Regions from separate parts of the Faecalimicrobium sp. JNUCC 81 genome, predicted to be linked through region 1. Evidence: riboswitches for the same ligand, from Rfam matches in the RefSeq annotation. Region 1 holds a riboswitch; each other region holds the start of a gene.
What was found. Region 1 has a riboswitch for cyclic di-GMP ahead of JNUCC81_RS10110 (NPCBM/NEW2 domain-containing protein). Riboswitches for the same ligand answer to the same signal wherever they lie in the genome.
Positions count from the first base shown of each region.

Region 2: linked by a shared signal. The riboswitch ahead of JNUCC81_RS18040 (EAL domain-containing protein) and the one ahead of JNUCC81_RS10110 (NPCBM/NEW2 domain-containing protein) in region 1 are both predicted to bind cyclic di-GMP.
Region 3: linked by a shared signal. The riboswitch ahead of JNUCC81_RS19260 (hypothetical protein) and the one ahead of JNUCC81_RS10110 (NPCBM/NEW2 domain-containing protein) in region 1 are both predicted to bind cyclic di-GMP.
Region 4: linked by a shared signal. The riboswitch ahead of JNUCC81_RS05780 (SpaA isopeptide-forming pilin-related protein) and the one ahead of JNUCC81_RS10110 (NPCBM/NEW2 domain-containing protein) in region 1 are both predicted to bind cyclic di-GMP.

Region 1 covers NZ_CM132203.1:2,047,981-2,054,163, reverse strand. The annotation lists gene pdxT (pyridoxal 5'-phosphate synthase glutaminase subunit PdxT) at 1-182, shown strand, start outside; gene JNUCC81_RS10115 (CPBP family intramembrane glutamic endopeptidase) at 486-1,247, shown strand; cyclic di-GMP riboswitch class I at 1,431-1,514, shown strand; gene JNUCC81_RS10110 (NPCBM/NEW2 domain-containing protein) at 1,676-6,183, shown strand, end outside.
Region 2 covers NZ_CM132203.1:3,688,235-3,694,417, reverse strand. The annotation lists gene metG (methionine--tRNA ligase) at 4-1,941, shown strand; gene JNUCC81_RS18045 (TatD family hydrolase) at 1,960-2,733, shown strand; cyclic di-GMP riboswitch class II at 2,856-2,939, shown strand; gene JNUCC81_RS18040 (EAL domain-containing protein) at 2,986-3,774, shown strand; gene JNUCC81_RS18035 (metallophosphoesterase family protein) at 4,026-5,213, shown strand; gene JNUCC81_RS18030 (MalY/PatB family protein) at 5,640-6,183, shown strand, end outside.
Region 3 covers NZ_JBSJXY010000002.1:54,719-60,901, reverse strand. The annotation lists gene JNUCC81_RS19265 (hypothetical protein) at 38-289, opposite strand; cyclic di-GMP riboswitch class II at 1,192-1,275, shown strand; gene JNUCC81_RS19260 (hypothetical protein) at 1,341-5,270, shown strand; gene JNUCC81_RS19255 (cell wall-binding repeat-containing protein) at 5,860-6,183, shown strand, end outside.
Region 4 covers NZ_CM132203.1:1,142,437-1,148,619, forward strand. The annotation lists gene JNUCC81_RS05755 (cupin domain-containing protein) at 1-183, shown strand, start outside; gene JNUCC81_RS05760 (hypothetical protein) at 455-775, shown strand; gene JNUCC81_RS05765 (metallophosphoesterase) at 914-2,287, shown strand; gene JNUCC81_RS05770 (hypothetical protein) at 2,537-2,704, shown strand; gene JNUCC81_RS05775 (VOC family protein) at 2,980-3,357, opposite strand; cyclic di-GMP riboswitch class II at 3,638-3,721, shown strand; cyclic di-GMP riboswitch class II at 3,738-3,821, shown strand; gene JNUCC81_RS05780 (SpaA isopeptide-forming pilin-related protein) at 3,875-6,183, shown strand, end outside.

The DNA of each region.
Region 1 (6,183 bases):
TATTTATAAGAGCGCCTTATATTAAAAATGTAGGTGCTAAAGTAGAAGTACTATCAAAAGTTAATGGAAAGATAGTAGCAGCAAAAGAAAATAATATGCTAGTTACATCTTTTCATCCTGAATTAACTGATGATTTAAGAGTTCATAAGTATTTTTTAGATATGGTTAAAAAAAGAAATTAGATATTACTAAAATAGCTATAAGTAAAAAGCTATGACCATGAAGTCATAGCTTTTTTATGTAAAACCTATCTTTACAATCTATAAATATTACGTTATTTTAAGTCAACGTTAACTCAGCTAAAATAGTAAAAGAGTTTAAAAAATTATCATAAATTAATTTAAAATATACAAATTTGAGATTATTATAAAGCCTACAATAATTAAATATAATAGGCTTTATTTTTATGCAAGTAATATTAATAGTAGTGGCATAATAAATTTATATATAGTACAAAAAATATAGGTAGATAAGGAGGGTAATATATGAATAAGGAATTGAAGTTTTACACGATTTCATTAATCACCATAAGTATGATTTTTTATACAATATCGATAATAACAACACAATTTAATATATTAACTTTCGGGACACCTATTTTTATGATAATTTATGGTATTGCAGGATATTCACCTTCTATTGCAGCATTTATTACATTTAAAAGATACTATAATAAAACTAATGAATTTAAATTATTTTTAAAATCTATAATAAATATAAAACAAAAGCCGATTATGTATTTATACACTATTTTTGCTCCAATTATATTATGGGCATCTGCATATATAGCTTTTAAAACTCAAGGCAACAATTTATTGATGCTACGATATCCACTTAGCTTAATTATTTTTATTGTACCTTTTGCAATTATTGGAGGAGGACTTGAAGAAATTGGATGGCGTGGATTTCTATTACCGAGGCTTCTAGAAAGATTTTCTCCAACTATAGCTACTTTAGTACTTGGATTTGTTTGGTCAATTTGGCATATTCCAATGTGGTTTGTTGTAGGTTCACATCAACAAAAACTTATGTTTATACCATTTGCTATAAGTTGTATTGCTACATCATTTATAATGACTCCGTTATTTTATAAAACAAAAAGTATTTGGTTGTGTATACTTCTTCATGCAATAGACAATGCTTGTTTTTATGTATTTTATGTTTCAGTAGATTCAAATTTAATTACATCTATTTTTACATTAATTACTGCAATTATAATATTTTATATATTTCAAGAAAAATTATGAAAAAATAATATTATAAATTATTAATTTTAAAGAAACTAGAATTTATAATCAGATATAGAAGCTAAGAATTCTAAAAGTTGATAAAAAATCGATTAAGTCTGATTAATCAAAATTAAATGAAAATTTATACTATGCAAATGATGGAAAAAAATGTATAATAATAATGAAAATAATTTTAAAATAAAATTAAATAGGCAAACCTAGGGAAATCTGGGGACGCAAAGCTATAGGGACTAAGGTTTATAACTATGTCAGCCAGTTGCCAAAGAGTACATTATACTTTTTGTTTTTAAGCTTAGTTAATTAATATTATTACTTTTGTTTATTGTGAAAATATTAAATTTATTAGGTAATATACAAGGCTACTCTTTTTGAGTAGCTTTTTTAATGTACTTCTGAGGGTTATAAAACTAATCAGGAGGTAAAATATGCACAGAAAAAAAATAGCAGCCGTAACTATGGCAGCGATAATCACTAATTTCTCAGCTACAACAATAGAAGTTTTAGCAAGTGAGATACCGAACAGCAACACTTCAAAATTAGAAATTTCATCTGAAAATGAAGTTAAGAAAGCTACTATAAGTAAATTTGATTTATATAATAATGATAAATTAAATGCTTATAATGAAGTATTCAAAATGGACAACTCAAACATAACATCTATAACTAACAATGGTGGGAAATATGGAAGTGACAACATTGAGAAATCTATAGATGGAAATCTAAAGACACACTGGGAAACTGGAAAACCAAATAGCTCAGAATTCACAAATGAAGTAGTAGTTGGGTTAAATGAAGTAACTAACTTAAACAGAATCGTATATGCGGCAAGACAAGTATCGGCAAAAGGTAAAGGTTTTGCTCAAGAAGTTGAAATATATACTTCTCTTACAAATGAAGGCGATGACTTTAAACTAGTAACTAGTGGAGAGTATAAAGGATCTAGCGGAGATATAGTAGAGATTAAGTTCAATTCAACTGAATTTAAAAGAATAAAATTCAAATTTAAAAAAGCTAATCAAGAGTGGGCATCAGCATCAGAATTTATGTTTTATAAAGCAGATGAAATAAGTGATAAAATGAAAAGCTTATTTACAAATAGCTCTAAGAATCAAGTTAGTGAAGAATTTAATAGTATAGAAAAAATAATTGCTTTAGAATCAGACGTTAAAAATCATCCACTATACGAGGATTTTAAAGAAGATATAGATAATGCTAAGTTAATTGTTGATAAAAAAGAAGTTAGTTATACTGATGCAAAAGTATCTAAGTTTAAAGATATAAACAGTGACTTACTTCCAGCATATAATGAAATTTACAAACTACCTTCTAATAAGATAGTATCGATAACTGCTAATGGTGGAAGTTATGCAGAAAATGCAATATCTAGAGCAATAGATGGAAATCCACAGACTAAATGGCATTCTGCTAAGCAAAATTCTTCAAGTTTTACAAATGAAGTTGTAATGGAATTAAGTGAATTAACTAAATTAAATAGAATAGTATATACTGCACCTCGTGGTTCAAATAGAGGATTTGCTGAAGCATTCGATATATACGCTTCAACAACATCTAAAGGTGACACTTTTGACTTAGTATCTAGTGGAACATCACAAATAACTCAAAATTCTATTGAAATAAGATTTAATCCAACAGAGTTTAAAAGGGTTAAATTTGTATTTAAAAAAGGATATGAAAACTGGGCTTGTGCAGCTGAGTTTGGGTTATACACTCAAGATAAATTAAGCGAAAAAATGGATAGACTATTTAAAGATTCTGCGATGAGTCAAATTGGAGATGAATTTAATACTGTTGAAAAAATAAAAGCATTAGAAGAAGAAGCTAAAAGTCATCCATTTTATGAAGATTATAAAGAAAATTTACTAAATGCTATAGAATTAGTACAACAAGGGGAAGTAACATCTACTAATGCAATTATAAGTAAATTTACACCTTTTTACACGTCTCATATAAATGAGTATGATAAAGCGTTTAGAATAGGTAGTGAAAAAATAGCAAATATATCGAATAACGGCGGTCAATACGGGGGATCAGCATTAAAATTTGCAGTTGATGAAGATATAAATACACATTGGGAAACAGGAAGACCAAACTCTGATTCATTTAAAAATGAAGTAAACTTAACTTTAAAAGAAGCTCAAGTTTTAAATAGATTAGTATATAAAAGTAGAAATGGTGGTAAAGGATTTGCTAAAAACTTTAGTATATATGTTTCACCAACAACAAAGGGAGATAACTTTAGTAAGATAACTACTGGAGAGTATACAGTCACAAGTGATTTATTAGAAGTACAATTTAATCCAACGAAAGTAAAAAGATTAAAGTTTGTATTTGATAATGTTCAAGACAGCTGGGCTTCAATTGGAGACTTAAGGTTATATAAAGAAGACAAAGTTTATGATAAAATGAAATCTTTATTTACAAATGGATTAATGAATGAAGTAGCAGAAAACTTCAACACATTAGAAAAATTAAGTGCTCTAGAAAATGAAGTAAAAGGACATCCATTAGAAGAATTATTTAAAGTAGATATAAATACTGCAAAAGACATAGTTCAAGGAAACTTAGAAACTACAAAAGTAGTTGTAGCAGAACAACATGGAGATATGGTACAACATGCAGACAAGAATTTAAAATTTGGATTTGGAAATAACAATCAACCAACAGGAGTATTAGCAAAGCCAGGCGAAAAATTAACTGTTTATGTAGATGCAGATCCTAATAAACCTCTACCTCAAATATTCTTCTCACAACAAGAGGGAAGTTGGTCAACTTGGGGAAGAACTTTAAGTCTTCATCCAGGCAAAAATGTTATAACGGTACCAGAAATACCAAAAGATGATTGGTACAAGCATGATGTAACTAAAGGTGGACCAATATATATTGTAAATCCTTATACACCTGAGCAACAGCCTAAGGCACCAGTAATAAGATTTGTTGGAGGACAAAAATTCCCATTTGTAACAAAAGATACTAATATAGAAGAATTTAAAAAGTCCTTAATAGAATATAAAAAGAAAATTGATGAAGATAAAAAGAAAAACCCTAATGTATTGGACAGAGAAGTAATAGATACATTTGAATTTGTAAGTGACCACATATTCTGGACAGGTACTGCAACAGGTGCATATCAAGCTTACATAGAGCAAGGTGTAAATCCTTTAGATACTATAAAATCTTATAATACTCATATGAAAGAATTATTTAAATACTATGCTTTAGATGGAAGTAGCATAAAAAATGATCCTAAATATATAAGAGATAATGTAAGACTTGCTCAACCATTTGGATATATGTATGCAGCATCAGGACATATAGGTGTCCAAGGTGATGTGATGGCGAGTTTATTAGTTCCTTTTGAAGATAGAGGCGGATCTTGGGGGTTAACTCATGAAATAGGACATAGAATGGATGTAGGAGCAAGAGTATTTGGTGAAGTAACAAACAATATGCTACCTATGTATATGTCTGGATACTATAATAAATTAGATAAGAGAATACCATATGACTCTCATGTTTACAAAAATGTATTAAGTGAAAGTTCTAATAAATATACTGAAGGTGGATTCTTCGAGAATCTAGCAGTTTACTGGCAATTAGAAATGTACAAGCCAGGTTATTGGGGACAATTAAATAGATTATACAGAGAAAGAAATGTAAGCCTTGGGGAAGAAAATCCTACTAATGTAAAAATGCAATACTTAATTAAATTCTCATCTGAAGCAATTGGAGAAGATTTAAGTGGATATTTTGCAAGACATGGATTTGAAGTAAACGAAGAGACTAGACAAGAAACTAGTAAGTATCCAAAGCTAAGTAAGAAAATTTGGTATTTAAATGATAATAAATTTGATTATAAAGGAAAAGGATTTGTTGATAAGAATGTATTAGAAGTTTCATTAAATCAAGTTGAAAATAAAACGAAGATAACATTTAATGTAAAAGATAATGCTAAATCAGATTTACTAGGATTTGAAGTAATCAAAGATGGTGAAATAATAGGATTTACTTCAAACAATAGCTTTATAGATACTAGTGCAGACCATAGCAAAAATTCTAAGTACGAAGTTGTACCTTATGACCTTAACTTAGGAACAGGAAATAAAGTTGCTATAAACTCATTCTCACCAAGTATAAAAGTTCAACAAGATAAATTAATTCTAAGATTAAATGAAGAATTTAACCCTATGGATTATGTTAAGGGAAATAGTAACAATGGACAAGATTTAACTTCTAAGGTTAAATTTGAAAGTAACGTAAATACTGCTAAAAAAGGTTTATATAAAGTCAGATATACTTTAGAAGATGCAGGTATAACTACAGAAAAGGTTGTAGCAGTTGAAGTAGTAAGTAATTATGATTATTTATCAGATGTTCAGTGGAAATCTGTAGAGACTCAATATGGTACTCCAAGAAGAAATACTAATATAAAAGGCAGAGTAAATGGAGACATAAAGACATTTGAAAAAGGATTTGGAATACATGCAAATGGTAAAATAGTCTATGACTTATCTGGTAAAGATTATGATAAATTTGAAGCTTTGCTTGGAGTAGATATGGGCTTACAAGCACAAGATAAATCTAGTATAACATTTAAAATAGTAGGAGATGGAAAAACATTAGCTACTACACCAGTTTTAAAACATGTAGACAATATGATAAATATAAACGTAGATGTTAAAGATGTAAAAGAATTAGTTATAGAAATACATGATGGTGGAAATGGAAATAGTTCAGACCATGGTATAATAGCTAATCCAAAACTAACTACTAATAATTCAAAGCCAGTTATAACTGCTAAAGATAAGGTTTATAAATTAGGAGATAAAGTAGACATTATGGGCGGTATTATAGCAAAAGATGCTGAAGATGGAAACTTGACTTCGAAGATAGAAATAATATCTAACAATTATAA
Region 2 (6,183 bases), 1.6 Mb from region 1:
AACATGACTAAACCAAGTTTTTATGTAACAACGCCTATATATTACCCAAGTGGTAACTTACATATAGGACATACTTATACAACTGTTGCAGCAGATGCAATAGCTAGATTTAAGCGTTTCTGTGGATATGATGTAAAATTCTTAACAGGAACTGATGAACACGGAGAAAAAATACAAAAAACTGCTAGAGAAAAAGGTATGACAGAAATAGAATACTTAGATGGAATGATAGCAGATATAAAGAAACTATGGAACACAATGGACATATCATATGATGATTTCATAAGAACAACACAAGATAGACATAAGGTAATAATCCAAAAGATATTTACTAAGCTATATGAACAAGGTGATATATACAAAGGTGCTTATGAAGGACGATACTGTACTCCATGTGAAAGTTTCTGGACAGAATCTCAATTATTAGAAGGAAATAAGTGTCCTGATTGTGGCAGAGACACTTATTTAGCTAAAGAAGAAGCTTATTTCTTTAAATTATCTAAATATGAAGATAGATTAAGAGAATTATTTGCAGACCCTAACTTCTGTTTCCCAGTATCAAGAAAAAATGAAATGGTTGCTAACTTCTTAGATAAAGGATTAGAAGATTTATGTGTAACTAGAACTACATTTGACTGGGGTATAAAGGTACCATTTGATGAAAAGCACGTTATATATGTTTGGGTAGATGCTTTATGTAACTACATAACAGCTTTAGGATATATGAGTGAAAATGATTCAGAATACAAGAAATTCTGGCCAGCGAACGTTCATATAGTAGGTAAAGAAATAATGAGATTCCATACTATAATATGGCCAGCAATACTTATGGCTTTAGGTGAAGAAGTACCTACACAAGTATATGGACATGGATGGATATTATTTGATAATGATAAAATGAGTAAATCAAAAGGAAATATAGTTTATCCAGAACAAATGATAGAAAGATATGGAGTAGATTCATTAAAATACTTCTTATTAAGAGAATTTGCATTTGGTCAAGATGGAAACTATACTCATAGAAACTTCGTAACAAGATTAAATTCAGATTTAGCTAATGACTTAGGAAACTTAGTAAGTAGAACAGTAGCAATGGTTGAAAAATACAATGGTGGTATAATACCGATGGCTAAGGCAAATACTGAATTTGATAACGATTTAAAAGAAGTTGCTAGATTATCAGTAGAAAATTTTGAAAAAGAAATGGATAAACTTCAATTTAATGAAGCATTAGAAAGCGCTTGGAAATTAATAAGAAGAACTAACAAATATATAGATGAAACTATGCCTTGGGCTTTAGCTAAAGATGAAGCTAATAAAGATACTTTAGATACTGTACTTTATAACTTATGTGAATCTATAAGAATAATAGCTACTCTTATAAACCCAATAATGAATGAAACAGCTAAAAAGATATACTGTCAATTAGGTATAGTTAATGAAGAATTAACAACTTGGGAAAGTGTTAAGACGTTTGGTCTTATAGGAGAAAACACAAAAGTTCACAAAGGTGAAGCTTTATTCCCAAGATTAGATATAGAAAAAGAAGTAGAAGAATTAAATGAACTATTCTCAGAAAAAAAAGACGAGGTAGTTGAAAAACCTTTAGAACACAAAGAAAATATAACAATAGACGAACTAGATAAAGTAGAACTTAGAGTAGGTAAAGTAATAAGCTGTGAAAAGCATCCAAAAGCAGACAGATTATTAGTATCCCAAATTAAAATAGGACCAGAAACAAGACAAATAGTATCTGGAATAGCAGCTTGGTATAAGCCAGAAGATATGGTTGGTAAAGACGTTATAGTAGTATGTAACTTAAAACCAGTTAAATTAAGAGGTGTAGAATCTCAAGGTATGATATTAGCAGCTGGAAATGATGGAGATGACTTAGTAGTTCCAACAGCAATAGGTGCTAATGATGGATGCGAAGTTCGTTAATTAGTTAGGAGAAAAAATATGTTATTTGACTCACATGCACATTTAAATGATGAAAGATTTGATGAAGATAGAGAAGAGCTAATAAAGTCTTTAAGAGAGAAAAATGTTGATTTAGTAGTAAATCCGGGGGCAGATATAGAAACATCAATAAGCGCTATTGAACTTTCAAAGAAATATGATTTTATATATGCAGCTGTAGGAGTTCACCCACATGATGTTGGTGAACTTGATGATACTGCAATAGAAACTTTAAGAAAATTAGCTACTGAAAATGATAAAGTAGTAGCAATAGGAGAAATAGGGCTTGATTATTATTACGATAACTCTCCTAGAGAAGTACAAAAAGAGTGGTTTAAAAAGCAAATAGAGTTAGCTAATGAATTAAAATTACCTATAATAATACATGATAGAGATGCACATGGAGATACTTTTGAAATAATCAAAAATACTAAAAATCCTGAAATAGGATGTGTGCTACACTGTTATAGTGGAAATGTAGAATTAGCTAAGGAATATATAAAAATGGGTTGTTATATTTCTATACCAGGAACTGTAACTTTCAAAAATAATAAAAAAACTAGGGAGGTAGTAAGAGAAATACCTCTAGAGTATTTATTAATAGAAACAGACTCTCCCTATATGGCACCAGAGCCGCATAGGGGCAAAAGAAATGACCCATCATTAGTTCAATTTGTTGCAGATAAGATAGCACAAGAAAAAGGTATATCTTATGAAGAAGTATGTGAAGCTACAAAAGAAAATGCTAAGAAATTCTTTGGTATAAATAAATAAATTATAAAAAGCACATAAAATCTAACTAGATTTTATGTGCTTTTTTTATATATGAAACATATTTTTATAAAAAAACAGAAATGCATATAAATGAATAGACATATATACCATATAGGGTTTAATATATAGTTAGATACTTTGAAGCATATTCTGTATATGGGTACCTAGAATATGTGGAGTTATTGGTACAACCGGCTAAAAATATCTACTGATGTTTTTAGTCTTTTTTTATATAAAATAATGGGAGGGAATATGGGGCCTTTGAATATAAATAAATTTGAAGAAAAATATTGGGCAATAAGAGAAGATATCTTATCTAATGATAAGCCTGGATTTAGCATAGTATATCAGCCTAAAGTCGATATAATAAATAGAAATATAATATCATGGGAGATTTTAAGTAGATGGTATAATCCCAAGTTTGGGTTAGTACCTCCACTAGAATTTATAGAAATAATAAGAGATTTAGATAAAGAATATGAGTTTGATATACATGTATTTGAAAAAATGTGTAAGGATATAATAAAAAGTAACTGTATTTATAACACATATTCTATAAATATATCTATAAATACATTAAAGAGTCCTTCTATATATGAGGACATATTAGGAATAACAAAGAAATATTCAATTAACCCAGAACAAATAATACTTGAAATACTAGAAACAGACCCTATAAATGAATATGAAGGAATTATAGAAACAATAAATAAATTAGATGAAAAAGGTTATAAGATATCAATAGACGATTTTGGAACAGGATATTCTTCTTATTATAGATTATGTAATATTAATTTTGTTGAAATAAAAATACCTAGAGAGTTTTTACCAAAGCCTAATGATAATAAAGAAAAAAAGCTTAAAGTCTTAAGAGGAATTGTTGATATGGGAAAAAGCTTAGGATGTAAAGTAGTTATAGAAGGAATAGAAACACAAGATGATCATAATATAGCTATGAATCTTGGAATAGATTATGGTCAGGGATATCTTTACTCACGTCCAGTATCATTTAAAAAATATACAGAAATGATAATGATGTAATACATAAAAAATTTAGATAATTATTCTAATAAGAAATAGCGCTTATTTACTAAATAAGTGCTATTTTTTATGGTATAAAAGGTAAGTATATTTAAATATCTATAATTTAAAAATAATTTTAAAATTTTTCAAATAACCATTTAGGTCTAAGAAATAACCATTTACACACTATATATTGTAAAAATATATAAAAATATTATTCTTATATAATGATAAGGTATTTTTAATCAGAAAAGGAGGAACTATATTATATGGGTCAAATATGCATTATTTCTGATATTCATTCTAATATTCATTCACTAAGAAAATTCTTAAAATATATAGAAGAAAAATATGATATAGATTATATTTTAAATCTTGGTGATTTTGTTCAAGATGGGCCTAATCCATGCGAAGTATTTGATATAGTTATGAATGACAAAAGATTTATAAATATTATGGGTAATAAAGAATATGAATTAATCAATTATAATCATGATGATTGTTTGTTCTTTGATGAAGAAGAATCACATGAATTATGGACATTAGAAAAATTGGGAAATGATAAATTAAGTAAAATTAAAGAATTACCATTATCTAAGTCAATTGAGTTATTTGGTAAAAAAATTTTTATGATACATTCAAATTATGAACACTCAGACTCCTTTGGAGGTAATAGTTTAACAACTATAATAACAGAAAATTCTATTGAGAAGTTTTCAAAAAAAGAACAAATATTAAATATAAATAGTCATGATTATCTATTAATCGCAGATAATCATCTTGAATGTTTAGAAAATCACGAAAATTATAAAATAATAAAACCTGGAGCTATAAGTTCTTTAAGTAATAATACTATTAAATTTGCTTTAATAGACATTAATAAGGATGAAGAAAGTATTTATTTTAAAAATTTAAAACATGATGCATATGAAGTAGTTGAACAATGTGTACATGATAATGTTCCAGATCCTTATTGTAATATATATACTAATAAAATAAAAAAGGATATCTATGATGTTTATATAAGTTCTAAATATGATACAGATATAATCCCTATAGATTGGTCATTTTTCCCTTTAATAGTTGAAAAATTGATTAAAGAAAGTGACGTTATTCAATTGTCTTGTTTTAATGATGACTTAGAAGTAATTAGTGAAATAAGGTCAAAGTTGAATGTATTAGAAGAAGAGGAAACTGAAATTAACTCAAATCATAACCAAATATTTTTTAAAGTAAAAAAAGATAAAAATATAGTAAATCTTTTAATAAGTGGTTATTTAAATAAAAATAAATTAAAATGGTTTAGCATTTATTTTTATAAAGAAAATGATGTAGATCCTTATTTCATATGTGAACATAATGGATATGAAATTATTATAAATAATTTAAATAAAAATGATATTAATTTTTTTAAGAATATATCTAATAATGAAACTATAACGATAGATTTTTATTAAAATAATATTTTTATTATATTTTTAAGGAAAATAAAAAAGTGTAATTAAACATAAAAAAGCTGGCTTCTATATTAAATATAAGTCAGCTTTTTTATGTTTAAATTAATACTAGATATAATTATCTTATTTTAAGGGTATCTACACTGAAATGGTTATTAAGTAACCTAAAAATCAACCATATAAAACAACCAATTTCCATAAAATGGTTGAAATATTCTAGCTATAATAATATCCAATTATTGTAAAAAAATAATTTTAATATACTAAATTATAGAAAGATGTCGCATAATGTTTAAATATTAACATTGTTGTATTGTATAAGAGTGTAATTTATTATACAATAAAATGAAAATGTTTTCATAGATGTAAATTTGGCATACATATTGCTTAAAACAATAGTATAAAAAATTTTAAGGAGGTATAGTTATGATTTACGATTTTAATCCAATAATGGATCGTAGCAAAAACTATTCGGCAAAACATGATGAAGCAGCAAATAAATTTGGAAGGAAAGATATAATACCGCTTTGGATAGCAGATATGGATTTAAAAACAGCTCAACCAATAATAGATGCTATGATATATAGAGCTAATCAAGGTATGTTTGGATATACATCAAGACCAGAAAGATATTTCGAATTAGTAAAAGAGTGGCAAAAGAAAAAGAATAACTGGGATATAGATATAAAATATATGTCTCATTCAACAGGTGTAATGCCTATGATGTGCCACTTTATGAGAGAATTTTTAGGAAGAGGGGAAAAGGTTATTGTACAGCCACCTGTGTACTCAGAATTTTTCACAGCAGTTGAAGATTGGGGAGGAGAGTTATTATATAACCCTCTTAATTTAATAGATGGAGATTATTATATAGATTTTGATGATTTAGAAGAAAAAGCTAAACAGGGTGCAAAGTATTTAATAATTTGTAATCCACACAATCCAGTAGGTAGAGTTTGGACAAAAGAGG
Region 3 (6,183 bases), on a different replicon from region 1:
AAAATTTAAGTAATAGTTGAATTTTTTATTCTTAAATTTAATCATTTTTATTATTTAGAAAATATTGATAAAATAATGAACTAAATCCTCCTATTACAGATAATATTGATCCTATTATTCTAATATTTGCTGTTGTAGATTCGATAATCCACTCATATGTAGAAGTATCCATTGTTCCACCTATTAATTTAATAGCAATTTCTCCCAACGTATAGCCAAACAAAGGAGATACTAATATTAAAATTAATCCTATTATAAATAGATTAGTTTTAATATTTTTATTTTCCATACAAATATCCTCCTAATTTTAATTATAAATTTTTTATATTCATCAAAGTATTCATTTTTTCTTTTCTTTTATTTTTTCTCTTATCTTAACAAATAATAAGTACTATGCTTATAACTATAATAATAAGTGGTGCCGCTATATCAAGTAGAAAGTCTATAATGAGGCATCGATAATAACTCCTGTTCCATACGCTAGCATCTCAGCCGCACCCTGCATCTTCTACTATTCTGATCTTCTATTTTCCATATACTAATATAATGACATAGATAATATATTTTATATATTAAAGTTATAACTTTCATAAAAAATATACTAAATTATTTTCGAATATATCCATACCAATTTCTTTCAAATTATATATAACTTAGTTTATTTTTCTTTTAAATTTGAACTTTTCTTTACTAACTACTGTCTTTAAACTAAATACACTAATTTATATTTAAAAAAGATACAAGGTAAAACAATATATAGATAGAAAATGTATAAATTTATCAGTATTTACATATTATTTCATTTCATTTTATAACATTTTACTTTAAAATGATATATTATGATAAGAAAATATATTATTTGACAAAAAATATATTTTTTTCTATTAAACTCAGTGATATATATTTGATATTAATGTAAGTATTATAAATATAAGCTTAAGTTATATATCTAAATAAATACAAAGTCAAACCTTTGTTGCTAATAATATAACAATTTAAATAATCGATATTTAGTAAAAAGATAGAAAATATAAAACTTCAAATGATAAATTAAATTTAAACATCTTATAAATTACATTGTTATTTGTAGAAATAAGGAAATAGGGGGAGGGAGTTTGTATCGAAGAATTTATCTATCCAATTTTACGATAATAGAATTTAATTTAAACTAACACATATTAGCATCCAAATTTAAATAATAGATACTTTGAGATGTATTCTGTATGTGGTCACCTAGAATACATGGAGTTAGTGGTGAAACCGGCTATGTAAAAATTATCTTATCGTACTTATTAAAAATAAGTAGGATAAATATATCATAAAAAGAGAGGGGATGTAATGTGAGAAATAAACAAAATAAACTATTTTGTACTATTTTACTTATAGTTTCTATTTTAAGTAACTCTATTAGTTATTCATTTGCTAATACATTAAAAGATGCATCAAAAACTATTGATTCTGAGATAATTTCTACAGATGTAGTAAATGAAAGTAATTCTGAAAAAAATGATACTACTGATACAGTAGAAGAAAAAAATTTGGATAATAAAAATAAAGAACTAGAGGATATCAAAGATGAAAAAAATGATATGGATCATTCTATAAATATATCTAATAATTCAGATAGTACGAATAAGGATAAATTATTAAGTGTATCAAAAGCGACACTTACAACACGCTTTAATATGTCAGAAGTAGTATCTAAAAATAAATTTATATATGAATTAGAGTATAATATTGATTCATCAAATAAGCCTTTAAAGCTAAAGATAAATATTCCTTTTAATTTAGTAAATATTATATCTAGCTCTAGCAATGATGATATATTAGATAAAGAAATAACTGATGAAGGTATTGTATATACAATAAAAAAAGGTGATAATTTATCAAATAAAATTACTCTAAATTTAGAGTTTAATGACAATACTTCTGATAATACTAATTTACAACTTAAATCTAATATAATTAGTGAGTCTGGTTCAATTATAACTACTAATAGTAGCCCAAGTATAAAATTGATAAAGCCTCTTAAGAAATTTAGTATTACTACTAATAAAAGTATTTTAAAACCAAATGAAGAATTTGAGTATAGAATAAGTTATGAAATGGATAATATAGGGCAACAAGAAACATCTATAAAAGTAACGATACCTTCTGAACTAGAAGTTATCGAATTTAAAAATAAGGAAGCGAATGAAAATATAATTGATGAAACTTATGAAAATGGGACAATCATTTATAAACTAAAAACAAATAGTTCTAGGACAATAATAAAAGATAATTTAAAAATAAATGTAAAATTTAAAAATGCTTTACCAGATACTTCTACTGCATCTGTGCATGCATCCATAAATTATCCTTCAGAGTATACTATTTCAAGCATACCAGTTATATTTAGAAATTCAAAGTTAAGTATATCAGCATCGAAGCTAACTGTAACAGAAAATGATAATTATTCTTATAGTTATAATATACAATATAAAATACTTGGGAACGCAACTGATTCTTCAAGCATTCATATTGAGTTTAATGAAAATATAAAGTTCAAAGAAAACTCAATTATTTTAGGCGATGAAATAGAAAGTGTGAATTATTTAAATAATAAACTAATAATAAAATTAAAACATTCTGTAAGTGATATTACCGGAAGTATAAAAATTCCAGTTGAATTTAAAGAACCTTCAACTAACGATATAGGTAAAATAACAGCATTTGTATCATTAGAAAATAGTGGTGTACAATCAGAGCAGGTTGAATCTGAAGAAACTATAGCACAAGTAAATACAGGTATAAAGCTATCTAAGCAAAAAGTAGGATCTAGTGTAATTGTTAAAGATAATGGTATAGCAGAATATGATATAACGATATCTAATGACACTCGAGTTAATTTAAATGGATTTTCTATTATAGATGTTTTGCCAAATAAAAATCTTGAGTTTATAGGATATAATGTTAAAAGCTCAGGAAATGAGAATGCTTCTATCGGAACTTTTAATTATAATAAGCAGGAAAAAGAAATTGAATTTAAAATAAATAAAAATATATCTGATTCTAGAGTTACTTTAACTATAAAGGTAAAGTATCTAGACTTAGTAGATAGTGAATTTATTTTGAATACAGCCAAATTATATGATAAAAAAAGTAATCTCTTAACAAGTGTAAAATGTAATAATCAAGTTAGAGATGAAGCAGAAGGACTTTTTTTTGGTAAAAGGAGAGCCTCGAAACCGACTGTAGGTTATGAAGGAACTAGTATCTGGAATATAGTAATGCAAAATCCAACATCTAGAATTTTAGATAATCTTACGGTAGAGGATACTTTCCCTCATCATATGAGATTAAATAAAATAGAGCTCGGAAAATATAAAGTTCAAAATAATAGTGATTTATCTGGTATAAATAATATGAGTATGGATGTATATATATCAACAAAACAAAATTCTAATTACATTCATTATTTAAATATTTCAGGTAATGAGATGATATTTGGTACAAATACAATTCATAATATAGAGAAACAGTTTACAACAGATGAAAACTATATAACAAAAATAAAAATTGTAATAAATAATCCTGTTTCAGAGCTTATATATTCAAAACCTATAAGATTTTATACACAAATACAACCAAGTTATGAAAATGGCACTACTTTACAAAGTGGGACAATACTAACTAATAAAGCTGACTTTACAAAAACAGAGTCCGGTATTAAATCAAAATCAGTAAGCAAAAGTGATTCAGTTGAGTATATAAGGGCTTACAATGCAAATATTTCTAAATCCATTGTTGGAGATATGCCAAAAAAAATAGGAGATTTATTAAATTATAAAATAGTACTTTCATCTACTGTAAATGAAAATTTACCTAATCCGATTATATGGGATAGTTTGCCGCATAATATAGATGTACTAGAATATGATATAGAAATAACTGATAGAAAAGGAACTAGTATATTAAGTAAAGATGAGATAAATAATATTATGACTTTTGAAAAAGATAAAATTAATAATATTATTAGATGGAAATTTAAATATATACTTCCAGAATCTAGTAGGATTGTTATAAATTTAAAAACAAAAATTAATAGTATTGAACATGAAATTAAAAATAATGTAGGGGTTTCTACAATAGATATACCGTTTGTTCAAGGTGTTCAATCAACAGATTTTCCACAGAATAATAGAGTAGAAGATGGTGTTGACTATGATGGTAATATACAATATGGTGATTTATATGTCAGTTCAAGTGCTTCATTAAATTTCGTAGAGAGTATGAATGCTACATTAAGTAAATATTCAAAATTAGAAAATCAAAACAATTTTACTAAAAATGAATTATTAGCAAAAGATGGAGATATAGTAAACTATAAATTAGAAGTAAATAATAATTCTAGTAATACACTTAAATTAACTGATATTAATGATATTTTACCAACAAAAAATGATAAAAATCCTATTTTAGATTATAATAAAAATTCACAATTTGATGTTAAATTAATTGAAAATAGTATATTAGTGAAAGATAGTTTAGGTAATGTAATAACTAATTATGATACATTTTATAGTTTAGGTAATAATCCAATAAGATTATCTTCCGATGGAAAAACTATGATTGGAAAAGATATCTGGGATGATAAATATCATAAAGATGTAAAGTCTATAAAAGTACACTTTAAAGATTTAGAATTAAATGCTAAAGATAAAATAACTATAGAATATTCTGTAAAGATACCAAATAAAACAAGGAAAAATTTAAAGGCTATTAATAATTTTTCAGCGCAATTTGAAGAAAATGGAAAAAAACTTTATCCATTGTTATCTAATAACGTTATAGTAAAAACAAAAAATTATATTTTTGTACCACCAACAGAGCCTGATAAGCCTGTTGTACCACCGACAGAGCCAGACAAGCCTGTTGTACCACCAACAGAGCCTGATAAGCCTGTTGTACCACCGACAGAGCCAGACAAGCCTGTTGTACCACCAACAGAGCCTGATAAGCCTGTTGTACCACCAACAGAGCCTGATAAGCCTGTTGTACCACCGACAGAGCCAGACAAGCCCGTTGTACCACCAACAGAGCCTGATAAGCCTGTTGTATCACCAACAGAGCTTGATAAGCCATTTAAAATAACAATAGACGATATTACAAATGAAAAATTGAATCCTAAAACAGGAGATGACTCTTTATTAATTTACATCGGTGCAAGTGCAATTTGCTTGATACTCTTTAGTATAATTAATAGAAAAAAACAAATAAAAGATAAATAATATAAAAAGCTTTAATAAAAATATTTTTATTAAAGCTTTTTATATTAAAACCGAACTTATTAGCCATTATAATATTTTATATTAAATTTTACTTAAATATCTATAAACTGAAATTTAACTACTAATTGATTTTATATTTATCAAATATTTTATAACTAAAACTAGTATTTTTTGAAAATATATATTACTCAAACTATAAAAGATATCCAAAAATACCAATTAGAAATCAGTATATAACCAATTACTCCTAATATCCATATTAGACCATACTTAAAAAAGTAGTTCCGAAATCCTTACTAATGTTTTGTTTATTCATAATTTTTTCTTTGATCTTAAATAAGATAGTAAATGTAATAGAGATATCATCATCGGGGTATCAGGTAATTCGGAAGACATAATAAAATATATATCAAAAATAGAATTAGTTAATGGATAAAGTGGATTAGTAGATGCTGTAAGTATAAGTCATATAGCAGCGGAAAATAATATATCTATAATACTAACTAATAACAATGGAGATATCCCATAAGGTAAAGATTTTATAAAATATGAATATATGCAACAATCTTATATTATAGGAGGATTAAATGTGGTTTCCAAAAAACCAGAAAATGATTTATCAAGTATTACAAATAAAAAGACAATAGATAGAATTTCAAGTGAAGATAGAACTGAAACCAATTCAAAAGTAATAAATAAGTTTTATTTATTACTTTTGAATAACTTATATGTAACTAAAAATGGATTAAAAAATGAAAATGAATTAGTAGATTCGTTAACCGTAGGTGTACTAGGCGCAAGAGAAAAATCACCAGTAATGTTAGTTGCAAATAAATTATCTAATTCTCAAAAGGATATAGTAAGTAAAAAGAAGTTTAAAAAGATAACTAAGATTGGTGTAAATGGCAACGAG
Region 4 (6,183 bases), 910 kb from region 1:
AATATAAATCATAGTGGATATGAAATAGCTTATGTACTTGAAGGCGAAGTTTTGTTATATCTTGATGATGAAGAATTTGTATTAAATAAAGAGGATAGTGTTAAAGTAACAGCAGGTATAAATCACCGTTGGGAAAATAAATCGGATAAAGATGCAAAAGTTATATTTGCAGTTATATTATAAATAAAAAAAACAATTAATACATAAAAATCACACTATTTTTAGTGTGTATTTTTTATGTATTAAATATAAACTTTAGACCTATTTTTAGACATAAAGATTATTTTAATCCGTTTTTATTATGTTTTAGTCCATTTTCCAACTAAAATTAGAATTTATATGTTAAAAATAAGATGGATTATTATGTAAATGATTTTTAAGAAGATAATTAAAATTATAGCCAAATATTAGTTTATAAATTAAAAATATTATTTATAAAATGGGAGTGAGGAGAATGAAGAAAAGGTTATTTAGGTGGGAAATAGTACTAGTGATGTTATTTTCTATATGTGCTGTTGTTAATATAATAGGAGGGAAAACTATTGTAGGAATCCTTTACTTTATATCAGCAATGTGTTTTCTATTTAGTTATATAATGGCACTTAAAAATAATAAAAGTGAAGTTAACTTAACTGAAGAGGAAATAGAAAAGATAGACAATGAATTAAAACAAATGATTTTAAAAGGTGAAGAAGTAAAAGCTGTAAAAAGATACAGAGAATTAACTAATTCACAACTTTTAGAAGCTAAAAACTATATAGATAAGTTAAAATAAAGTATTTAATAATGTTTGGCTATTTTACATATAAGGAAATTATATTTTATATGACTTGTGGATAAATATAATTTCCAACTATTAAGCTTGAGCAAAGCAAATTTTTTATTGTTTATAAAAGGGGAAAAGAGGGATTTTATGAAAAAGATAATATTGGGAGTATTAGGATTAACGACACTATTAATATCAGGATGTACTTCTACCAAAACAACAGATATAAAGGTACTAGCAACAACAGATTTACATGGAGTAATACCATATGAGTTATCTTCTTATGTAGAAAATGAAAAAAAGAAAGATAAAAATATTACTTTAGTAGACGCAGGGGATTTTTTTGATGGAGGATTTGAAGCTTCAGGAGATATGAATAAATATTTTGAAAAAAGAAAAAGAGACGAATATATGGAAGCACCTATTGCAAAAGAAATGAAAGAAGTTGGATATGATACTGTAACACTTGGAAACCATGAATTTGTATCTAATAATAAATTTCATTTAGATAATATGATATCTGACTTTGAAAAACAAGGAATAAGTGTATTATCAGCAAATACATATAAGAAAAATGGAGAGAACTACACAAAACCTTATGTAATAAAAGATGTTAAAACTAATGAAGGAACTGTAAAATTAGGAATATTAGGTCTTACTATAAAAGAAGTAGGAGAAGATAGTGAGGACTTAAAAGATTTTGATAAAGCAGATGGATATGGTGACTTATACATGAATGACTTAGTAGAAGATGCTAAAAAATGGGTTAAGGTAATGAAAGAAGATAAGGCTGATGTTATAGTAGTAGTTACACATACAGGGGAAAAACCTAAAAAGCCAAAACACCCAGGAAATAGAATACAAGATTTGGCACAACAAGTTGAGGGTATTGATGCAATTGTTGCAGGTCATACACATGAACAGATAAAGCAACATGATTATAAAAATGAGTCAGGAAAAAATGTTATAGTTACTCAACCAGGAGATCATGGAGAGTGTATTTCTAAAATAAATTTAAAATTAGAAAAAAAGAATAATAAATGGAATGTAGTTGATAAGTCTAGTGAAATAACACAATTTGAAGAAAGTAAAAAATATCTAGAACAACTATGTGATAATTATGGGAAAGTATCAGCAGAATTCACAATGTTAGATACTAAAGTTAAAGAAATAAATTTATCAAAGGTGGTTCCTATTAAGTGGGACAAGGCGTATGTATTTAAATCAAACACTCCTAGAGAAAAAATATATGATACTGTAGGATATAAGTTTTTAAATATCACTGAAGCTGAAAATGATGATATGATGCAGATGGTATTTATGAATAATAAAAAAGTTGTTTGCTATTTATATGGGCATAAAGGAAAAATAGGATATAGTATAAATTTTGATAAATCAGAGTATAAAGATAATGTTTTAACTATTATGCCTAAGGAAAATGATAATTTCAAGGTTGAAGAAGGTAAAGAACATCCTATAACTCATCAACCTATTGTTAAATTAACTCATATATATAAATAGAAATATATATTTTAGTCCATAAATTCTATATTTTAGACCACCTTTGATTAATTTAATTTTTATTATGATAAAATTTAAATGTAACTATAAAAGATAATCAGGAGGTATTGTTATAACTTAGATGTATAAGGAGTATGCTATGAATATGAAGAGTATAGGTCTTATATTTATTGTAGGTGGTATATTTTTAATTCTAATCAATTTTACAATTATGCCTTATATTGATGATAAGTTTTTTTAGGAGGTTTTATGGAAAAAAATTTTAAGCAACTAGCACAATTTATAACTATACTTGGTTTTATATCATTAGATTTATATTTAATTTTATTTTCTGGAAGTTTATGGAGGATTATATTAAGCTCTATTTCTTTAATTATTTTCGTCGGTCTTTTATATTTATCTAAAAATAATTCTTAAATCAAAAGTAATATTTTACCCATAAAATATTATTTATTAAGTTTAAGATAATTACTTCATCGTGTTATATAAAGGAGATGATTATATGAGTGAATGTAAAAAGAATAGTAATAAGTTAGTTATCAAAGGACCAGAAACAGATATAAAAAAATTTATTAAAGAACTTCTTATAGCAATACTTACATGTCTTTAGTATATATTACACCAAAACTACACTAAAAACCTAAAAAATACAATTAGAAAAGCTCTAATCATTTAATGATTAGAGCTTTTTATTATTTATCTTCTCTTAATAAGTACTCATTGTTATCTTGGTCTTTGAATGAGAACATTTTACCATAAGGCATAATCATAAGTTCTCCAACTTCAACTCCATTTTCTTTCATTTCATTGTATGATTTTTCTATATTAGTAGTACTTAGTAATATAGATGGATGATTAACATTTGCAGACGGGTTTTGAGTTAGCATCATTTTTTTATCATATAAAACAAATGTTGTAAATTCACTTTCACTTGGACCAACTTCTAACCAAGTCATGGGACCCATTGATTGTTCAAATTTTACTACAAAATTTAACTTTTCAGTCCAGAACTTTTTAGCATCATCTTGATTATCTACATATATTGTTATCTTGCCTATTTTATTGATCATGTTATCCTCCGAAGTTATGTATCGTTATTTAGTATTATTATTTACTTAAAATCATAATACTATAAATTAAATATTTAGTCAAACTTATGTTTGTAACTTAAAACAAACATAAGTGCTAGAAAAAGATATAATTGTTCCTAAATTATACATGATTAATTATATCTAAAATAAATATATAACTAGTTAAATAAAAAAATAAGAACTTACTATATCAATTAATATATATAAAATAGTATCAAAATCTTACTAATATAGAAATAAGCATAGACATGTGCTATTATTTATATAAAGGAACGAGGAAGTATATTCTGTATGTGGGCATCTGGAATATATGGAGTTAATGATGCAACCGACTTTAGACAATTAATGTCTAAAGTCTTTTTTTTTAAAGAAACGAGGAAGTATATTCTGTATGTGGGCATCTGGGATATATGGAGTTAGTGATGCAACCGGCTTTAAACAATTATTGTTTAAAGTCGGTTTTTTATTGCAAAAAATGAATAGAGGGAGTGTAAGTATGAAAAGTAATAAAAGGTATAGTTTTTTATTTACAACAATGTTAGTGGTAGTTAGTTTAATGATAAATCTTATGTCACCGGTCATAAATGTATTTGCCTTAGATACAAATAAAAATATTAGCCTATCAATAAGTAGCAATAAAAATCCTATAAAAGAAAATGATGAAGTTAAATTTACACTAAACTATAGTATAACGGGAGAATTAGGAAAATTAAAAGAAGGAGGAAATGTAATAACATTTAACCTCCCAGATGGATTTAGAGATATTAAACCATCTTATCCTAAAGATCATTTTGATAATGTCATAGTAGAAGGAACTAAAGTAGTAGCAACTTTAAGTGAAAAAGCACTTACTAATGGTATAGGGGGATATTTAAGTATTAGAGCTTTTGCACCTAAAGTTGATGAAGATAAAAAAGTTAGAGTTGAAGCTAGTTTAAATGGCGATACTACATATTTAGATGTTGATTTAGTAAATATAGATCCAGTGGTAACAGATGACCCAAAAGAAAAGCAAGAACATAATCTTGCAGTAGATAGATATTTAAATAAATATGCACAAAATGCAAGTCATTATGTTGATGGTATATTAACTGCAAATATACCTGCTCCTGCTGTTGGTAAAAGATGGGAGTTTATTGTTTCTATTAATGAGAAATACTCTAATTTAAATAACGTAGTCTTAAAAGATAAAATGCCTAATGGGTTAGAACTAGATATAAATAGTTTAAAAATAGAAGAAACACCATACATAGGAAATAAAAAAGACGTAACAAAAGAACTACTTTTAAAAACTGAGAAAACTAAAGATGGACTAGTAATAAACTTTGGAAATATAAACTCAAAATATGATATTTCATACTACGTTAATATAAATGAAGAGTTTCCAACTTATAAAAATACAGCAATATTAAATATAAACGGAAAGACTATTGAAAGTTCATCTATGCTAAAAACTAAAAAGGTAGAAGTACCTATGATTAAGAAATATGAAAATACGAAGTTTCATGATAAAAAAGGAAATAGTATAGTCACAGATATAGGTGATGAAATTGGATACACACTTGTTGTAAACCAAAATAAAGAGAATATTAAAGATGTAGTAATAAATGATACATTACCACAAGGTACAAAGTATAAAGAATCAAGTGCATCAATATATTATTATGATTCAAAAGGTAATTATCAAATATACCCAAATAGTAAAGATAAGATTACTGTTAAGAACAACAAAATGACTATAAATCTTGGAGATATTAAAAATAAATACTTTATATATTATAGATTAGTAGTTACAGATAAGCATGAAGAGTACAAAAATAAGGCAACAATTAGTTATAATAATGAAACATCAAATGCAAACTCAACTGTTAAATATGAAAAAGATTCAGGCTCTATAAATGCAATAAAAAAAGTAGATAAAAATACACTTAAAGATGGAGATAATCAAATAGTAAATTATTCTATAGAAATTGACTCACATGGATTTTTTAGTAAGGGATATATAGATTTATCAGATAAAATTAACCCAGATGTTAAGATTATGGTAGTTAACGTTGAAAAGCATAAAATTATTGGGCAAAAAGATGGTAAATATATAACTGAAAAAATAGAAGATAATTCAAATGGTATTAGCCTTAAAGTTGATAAGGTAAATAATAAAATAAAAGTTACTAATGATAGTGTAAATATGAACTACGATGAAATATATAAAGTGAATATAAAGACGGATTTTAGTGATGTAAAAGATGGAACGACAATATTAAACGTAGCTAAAATAAAAGATTCAAGTACTAATACTGTTGAGACTAAAAAGGGATATGCTTTTAAAGCTCTTAAATTAGATAAAAAAACTAAAAGTTTATTATCCGGGGCTACATTTGATATACTAGACAAAGAGAAAAAAATTATTGGTAGTGTTACTAGTAATAAGGAAGGAATAATAAGAGAAAAGATAGTTTCTCCAGGAACATATTATCTAAAAGAAACCAAAGCTCCAAAAGGATACTATTTAAATAATGAATATATAAAGTTTACTATAAAGGAAGATGACCTAGGTACTACAGTTGATTTAGGAAATATATATAATAATAAAATAGAAGGAGATAAAAATAGTGGAGGGGATAAAATAGTTGAAACCCCAAAAGAAAAAGAACCAGATAAAAATATAAAAAAAGATGAACCAACTCAAACACCAAAAGAGAAAGAACCAGATAAAAATATTAAAAAAGATGAACCAAATGAAAACCCAAAAGAAAAAGAGCCAGACAATAACATTAAAAAAGACAAACTAAATGAAATCCCAAA